Regions from separate parts of the Streptomyces sp. V3I7 genome, predicted to be linked through region 3. Evidence: riboswitches for the same ligand, from Rfam matches in the RefSeq annotation. Region 3 holds a riboswitch; each other region holds the start of a gene.

What was found. Region 3 has a riboswitch for cyclic di-AMP ahead of QFZ74_RS03960 (C40 family peptidase). Riboswitches for the same ligand answer to the same signal wherever they lie in the genome.
Region 1: it holds a riboswitch for cyclic di-AMP, as region 3 does, so the genes downstream of both, QFZ74_RS12860 (transglycosylase family protein) here and QFZ74_RS03960 (C40 family peptidase) in region 3, are expected to answer to the same signal.
Region 2: it holds a riboswitch for cyclic di-AMP, as region 3 does, so the genes downstream of both, QFZ74_RS18280 (transglycosylase SLT domain-containing protein) here and QFZ74_RS03960 (C40 family peptidase) in region 3, are expected to answer to the same signal.

Annotation. Positions count from the first base shown of each region.
Region 1 covers NZ_JAUSZK010000001.1:2,785,175-2,787,427, reverse strand. The annotation lists gene QFZ74_RS12865 (transglycosylase family protein) at 1-554, shown strand, start outside; cyclic di-AMP (ydaO/yuaA leader) riboswitch at 753-921, shown strand; gene QFZ74_RS12860 (transglycosylase family protein) at 926-1,642, shown strand; gene eno (phosphopyruvate hydratase) at 1,929-2,253, shown strand, end outside.
Region 2 covers NZ_JAUSZK010000001.1:3,901,878-3,904,130, forward strand. The annotation lists gene QFZ74_RS18275 (HAD family hydrolase) at 1-339, shown strand, start outside; gene QFZ74_RS18280 (transglycosylase SLT domain-containing protein) at 397-885, opposite strand; cyclic di-AMP (ydaO/yuaA leader) riboswitch at 891-1,070, opposite strand; gene QFZ74_RS18285 (polyprenyl synthetase family protein) at 1,822-2,253, shown strand, end outside.
Region 3 covers NZ_JAUSZK010000001.1:820,851-823,103, forward strand. The annotation lists gene QFZ74_RS03950 (ATP-dependent Clp protease proteolytic subunit) at 1-40, shown strand, start outside; gene QFZ74_RS03955 (hypothetical protein) at 48-362, shown strand; cyclic di-AMP (ydaO/yuaA leader) riboswitch at 691-901, shown strand; gene QFZ74_RS03960 (C40 family peptidase) at 905-1,378, shown strand; gene QFZ74_RS03965 (ATP-binding protein) at 1,371-1,838, opposite strand; gene QFZ74_RS03970 (helix-turn-helix transcriptional regulator) at 2,050-2,253, shown strand, end outside.

The DNA of each region.
Region 1 (2,253 bases), 2.0 Mb from region 3:
TGCTGTCGCCCGGCGAGACGTCCGGATCCGACTCCGGCGGCGACTCCGGCTCCCGGGGTGAGAGCTCCGCGTCCGATTCCGCGTCTCACGCCTCGCCGTCGGACTCGCACTCACCGAGGGGTGACGCGGCAGTCGGTGACGGCTCGACCGACTCCGATAATGCGGGCAAGTCCGGCAAGTCGTCGTCTTCCGGTGCGAAGAGTGAGGCGCGGACGGGCGACGGTTCGCCCTCGGTCTCCCGTGGCGCCGAAGAATCCGACAACGCGTGGCGCAGTGGCAGCACTTGGAGCCTGGTCGACACCGGGTCGGTCGGCGGCGGGCGGCACCGTGGCGTCAGCGCGGAGGAAAGCGGGACGAGTGACGCGAAGGGGGTGAATGCTCACTCCGCCGGGCGGCACGCCTACACCGTCCGCGAGGGTGACTCCCTCGCGTCCATCGCCGACTCCCTTGACGTGGACGGCGGATGGCGCGCGCTGTACGCCGGCAACAAGAAGGTCATCGGCGACGACCCGAGCCACATCGCCCCCGGTCAGACCCTGCATTTCGATTCCTGAACGGGCGAAATGGGGCGGGAGTTGACGCCCCGTTTAGGCGTTAAATGTCCCGTTTGGTGAAAGTGTGGGATGAGTCTCAGAAGCCCTGATCGTCTTTGGAATTCGGCGGATCGCGTGTCTACGGTCATGTCCGCTCGTCACCACGAGCCCCGGCTGCCGCAACGCCGAGTCCTGCCAGCGGCCGTACGGGAACAGTCGTCGCGTCAAGCGCCGTAGGCAGGAGCGGGGGACCCAAGGTAAGTGCCGGAACCGGCAGTTGATGCCGTGACCGGCTCGGGGTGAAGCCATGTCCCGTGAGGGATGTGGCCGGGCAACTCAACCGGCCCGAACCCGACAGCTCACCTCGCAGGCGTCGGTGAGGGGATCGATCCATGCTGTTTTCCAGCAAGGGCAAGCACCGCCGTCCGGCCAAGGCCATCCGCGCCCTCGCACTCGCCGGCGTCGCCGGCACCGCCGTCGCCGCTCCGCTGATGGCGGCCGGCAACGCCTCCGCCGCCACCGCCTCCGAGTGGGACGCCGTCGCCCAGTGCGAGTCCGGCGGTAACTGGTCCATCAACACTGGCAACGGCTTCTACGGCGGTCTGCAGTTCTCCGCCTCCACCTGGGCCGCGTACGGCGGCACGCAGTACGCCGCCACCGCCGACAAGGCCACCAAGTCCCAGCAGATCGAGATAGGCGAGAAGGTCCTCGCCGCCCAGGGCAAGGGCGCCTGGCCGAACTGCGGCACGGGCCTGTCGAGCACCCCGTACAACGGCGGCACCTCCGGCAGCACGAGCACCAGCACCGGAACCGGCACGAACGCGGGCACCAGCACCAGCACCCCGGACACCACCGCCCGCGCCGCCGAGCCGCAGGCCGCCACGCGCTCCACCGACCGCCCGGCCGCGAGCAAGACCGTCAGCACCCCGACCGGCAAGAAGGTCAAGAAGGGTGACGGCGAGTACAAGGTCGTCAAGGGCGACACCCTCGGCTCGATCGCCGAGAAGCACAAGGTCGAGGGCGGCTGGAAGAAGCTGTTCGAGCTGAACAAGGACATCGTCGAGGACGCCGACCTCATCTACCCGGGCCAGCAGCTGCACCTGAAGTAGCAGCCGCCCCCCAAGTCTCCCCGCCCCGTGCGCATTCCCCCATGCGTGCCGGGGCGGGGTCTGCTTTTTCCGGTGCTCCCTGCTTCCGCCTCATGCTCCCCCGCCTGCACCCGCCCCCAGCCCCTTTGTTCCGCCCGGAAACAATGTGTACTACGGTCGCCGTGTCCAGGGGGCGGTCGGTCGGCCGACCCGCACCCCCGGGCGGTTAGGCTCTAGTCGCAGGGCACGGACCGGGCCATCGAGGCCCCCGCGCCCCGCACTCCCAGCGTCACATCCCAAGAAGGAGATGCTCGTGCCGTCCATCGACGTCGTCGTAGCCCGGGAAATCCTGGACTCCCGAGGCAACCCCACGGTCGAGGTCGAGGTCGGCCTCGACGACGGCAGCACGGGTCGTGCCGCCGTTCCGTCCGGCGCCTCCACCGGCGCCTTCGAGGCCATCGAGCTCCGCGACGGTGACCCCAACCGCTACCAGGGCAAGGGCGTCGAGAAGGCCGTCCTCGCCGTGATCGAGCAGATCGGACCGGAGCTCGTCGGCTACGACGCCACCGAGCAGCGCCTGATCGACCAGGCCATGTTCGACCTGGACGCCACCGACAACAAGGGCTCGCTCG
Region 2 (2,253 bases), 3.1 Mb from region 3:
GACGAGTTGGCGGCGACGGCGCGCGCGGTCGTGGGCTCGCTGGCGACGGTCACCATGTCGGGGCCCGGCACGGTGGAGCTCCAGCCCTGCGGGGTCACCAAGGCGACCGGGCTGGCGCTCGCCGCCGGCCATCTGGGGCTGAGCGCCGGACACGCCGTCGCCTTCGGGGACATGCCCAACGACCTCCCCATGTTCGCCTGGGCGGCCCACGGGGTGGCGATGGCCAACGCCCATCCGGAACTCAAGGCGGTGGCCGACGAGGTCACCACGTCGAACGAGGACGACGGCATCGCCGTCGTCCTCGAAAGACTGTTTCCCTGGAGCTTTCCCCGGAGCTGACGACGCCGGCCCGGTCGGTCGGGCCGGCATCGCGGGGGCTCAGGGGGTGTCGACCCGTCAGTACGCGCCGAAGACGTTGTCTATCGTGCCGTAGCGCGCGGCGGCGTAGTTGCACGCGGCGGTGATGTTCGCGACCGGGTCGTAGATGTTCCAGGACGTACCGGACACGTGGTACGTGTTGAACGTCGGGTTGATCACCTGGAGCAGGCCCTTGGACGGGATGCCCTTCGCGGCGTTGGAGTCCCACAGGTTGATGGCGTTCGGGTTGCCCGAGGACTCGCGGATGATGTTGCGGTAGATGCCGTTGTAGGTGCCCGGGATGCCCTTCTGGGCCATCACGTGGAGCGACTCGCGGATCCAGCCGTCGAGGTTGTTGGGGTAGACGGTGGCCGCGGCGGCCGTCTTGGCCTGGGTGGGCGTGGCCGCGGAGGCGCCGGTGGCGCCGATCAGCGAGACGGCGAGCACGGCGGCGCCGGTGCCGGCCACGGCGGCGGCGCGGGCGATGCGGTTGGTGCGGGTACGGCGGTGCTGCTGGGCAGCGGACATGGCGGACTTCCTCTCCGGCGCCTGCGAGGTGAGCTGTCGGGTTCGGGCGGGGAGGTGCCCGGCCGCGCCGCCGTCAGGCGGCACGACTTCACCCCGAGCCGTACCGGTGCGGCATGGGCCGTCCGGTCCGGCGACTGATCTGGGTCCCCCGCTCCTGCCGTACGCGAGTTCGTCGATGTGTCGATGGGTCACGAAGGGCGGCGGCAGGATTAGGCGTCCGCCCGACAGGCCGGGAAGTTATGCGAGAGCACATGTCCGGAACAAGTGCCCGAATCACTTCTCGTCCGAAATGACCTTGGTGCGAGGGTTATGGGGTTCTTGATCCTTTTGGGGCGGGGAAGCTCAACTGCCGTGCACGACAAGGGGGATGAGGGTCGGTGTCCGAAGTGTCGTGCATATGCACTCATGTCGTGCGGGTGACCCAATTCACGGGCGACGGCAGTGGACCTTATGTCTCACTAAAGGGGATAAGGGGAATTGGAATAGCAAGAGCGGCAAATCGGACAGAGGGGTATGGAATGGGGCAGGGGTCGCCTCTCTGGCGGAAGGTGTCACGTGGGTGCGCGGGTGGCGGGAGACGTTCGTCACGCTGGCAGGGGCGGGTGGGGTGTGGTGGGGGTGTCGTCGGGTAAGGAGTGCGCCAGGCGGGCGGGTGGGGTGGCGAAGCGGGGTGCATCCCGTTGGGTCGTTGAATATCGGTTCATTTCGAACCATCAAGGACATAGCGGTCGTGATCCGGTAGGGCTCGGGCGGTGGGGGTACCTCCCGCTCGGGTGAAGTCGGGGGTGGGGGTGGGTGGGTGATATCGGTGATCGAAACCTGACCAGATACGCTGACTTGTGTGATGGCTGCGACCAATCGACAAAGCGCGTAATCGCCAGCAGTTCGGACAAGCCGTAAAAGCGCCAGCAGGCACCTGCAGACAGGAGATCCTCCGTGACCGTCGTCGGGACGTTCGGGCTGAGCGTGCGGGACGAGGCCTTGGAAGCCGATATCCAGGCCGGATTGACGGCTGTCGAGGAAGGTCTGCTGGAGGCGACCAAGAGCGAGGTCGCGTTCATAACAGAGGCAGCGCGACACCTGGTGCTGGCAGGTGGAAAGCGCTTCCGGCCGCTGCTCGTGATGCTCGCGGCGCAGTTCGGTGACCCGTACGCGCCGGGTGTCGTGCCGTCGGCGGTGGTCGTGGAACTGACCCATCTCGCGACGCTGTACCACGACGACGTGATGGACGAGGCGTCGGTGCGGCGTGGCGTGGACAGCGCCAACACCCGCTGGAGCAACTCCGTCGCGGTCCTCACCGGTGACTTCCTGTTCGCCCGTGCCACGCAGATGCTCGGCGAGCTCGGTCCCGAGGCGGTACGGCTGCAG
Region 3 (2,253 bases):
CAGCCGCAAGGCGTCGCGCACGGCGCCGGACGCGGAGTGAGGGGCCGATGCTGCCGCCGGAACTGCCGCCCCTGCCCGCGCTGACCCGCGCCGAGGGCGAGTTGATCGACCGTTACCTGGAGGCGGTCGATCTGCTGGGCCGGATCAACCCGGCCGGCAACACGGGGACGTACGGCGGACTGCGGGCCGCGCAGGCCCTGGTCCGCACGGCCGTCGCGCTGCGGGACGCGCTCGCGCTGATGCACCGTCGCGGCGAGACCGAGCTGCACAACGCCACCTTGGCGCGGGCGCTGCGCGTCCTGGACGGCGAGCGCCGAACGGCCCGGGTGAGCGTGCCGCCGCCGCCCGACCGCACGCACTGACACCGCCCCGCTCGGCACGGCCGGAATCGACGCGACACGACTATGACGAAACGGACCAAATGACGTACCCCTGTTCGGAGTAGACGACCATCCTTTTTTGGCACCGTGCGGGTTGCACGGCGTGCGCGCGCGAAGGGGGCGCCGAAGTGCTTCCGCGCTGGTCCGGGGGTGCGTCACCCCCGGACCCGGAGACCCGTACGGGGCAGTGTCCACCCGAACGGGCGCCCAGTGAGCAACTCCACAAATGCCCGGTTCCACTCGGATTTTCGGACTTCCGTGAGTGAAGATCCGTGTCTGACGACAAGCCCCCGCCACCGCGGCGGGGCGGTCCGGGCGGACGCCGAGTCCTGCCGCCGCCCGGACGACCGGTCGACGGAAGTGGATCGGCAGGAGTGGAGGACCCAGGCAAGACGGGTCGCCGCAGCGGACGTCCGTCCGCGGTGAGCGGTCCTTGGGGTGAAGTCGCGGGAACGCGACCGGGCAACTTCGCCAGCCCGAATCCGACAGGTCATCCTTCACAGGCGGCTGACGAAGGGTTGCGTATGACCGCGCTCAATCGTGTCCCGTCGCTTGTGTTCCGGGCGGGTACCGCCTCGGCGCTCACCATCGCCGCGGTGAGCGGCTCCATCGTCGTGCCGGGCCTCACCGCCGAAGCCGCTGCCGCCACGACGGCACACAAGGCACTCCAGATCGCCGCGTCCAAGAGGGGTGCCCCGTACTTGTGGGGTGCCACCGGACCTCGCCGCTTCGACTGCTCCGGGCTGACGCTGTACTCGTTCAAGAAGGCGGGCAAGCGCCTGCCGCGTACGGCCGCCCAGCAGTACAACCGCACACGCCACGTCTCGGCCGGCCACCGCAAGGCCGGGGACCTGGTCTTCTTCCATTCCGGGTCCAGCGTCTACCACGTCGGCATCTACGCCGGTAAGGGCCGGATCTGGCACGCTCCGAAGACCGGGGACGTGGTCAGACTCCAGAAGATCTGGACGAGGAACGTCTGGTACGGCCGGGTCAGCTGACCCGGCCTTTTCTGTCGGCGGCGGCGCCTTCCCGGGGCGCCGTCACCACCCACGGCAGCTCGATGGAGACGGTCTTGCCGCCCTCGCGGGTGGGCCGGATGCGCATCCTGCCGCCGCACTCGGCGGTAAGGCAGCGGATGATGACCATCCCGCGCCCGTTGTCCTGCTGGACGGCGGCGGGAAGTCTCTTCGGCAGGCGCGGGTGGCTGTCCGTCACACCGATGCGCAGCCGTTCGTCACGATCGAGGGCGACGTCCACCGTGAAGGTGGGTGACTGCCCGAGGGTGTGCTGTACGGCGTTGGTGGCCAGTTCGGAGACGATCAGCCGGACGGTGTCGACGACGTCCGTGTCCGACGCCAGCCCCCACTCCGCGAGCGTGCCCACGACATAGGTGCGGGCGGCGGAGACCGAGGCGGGATCGCTCGGCAGCGTGAGGGATGCTTCCAGATGGTCTGCCATGGCGACGCCGTCCCTTTCCCACGGAACCGCGGCCCGCCAAGGAGCGGATGGTTCGAGTACGGTCCCGGACTGGTGCTCGTCGCCAGACTGCCACTGCCACGTCGGTCAGAGGGGCGATCCACCAAGATATGCATATATCTGTCGCCCAATGCGGTGAACTCTGCGACGGCGGAGCGTATTCGGGCGCCTCGGAAGAGGTAGGGAGGAGCCCATGCAGCACGGTCCCGCGGTGCGCCGGCGGAAACTGGGTGCCGAATTGCGTGCCCTGCGTGCCGGCGCCTGTCTCACGAGCGGCGAGGCGGCCCGGCTGGTGGGCTGGCACCAGTCGAAGGTGAGCCGTATCGAGACGGGCGCGAGCGGCGTGAAACCGGCGGACGTGCGGTCACTCCTGGACATCTACGGAGTGACCGACGGC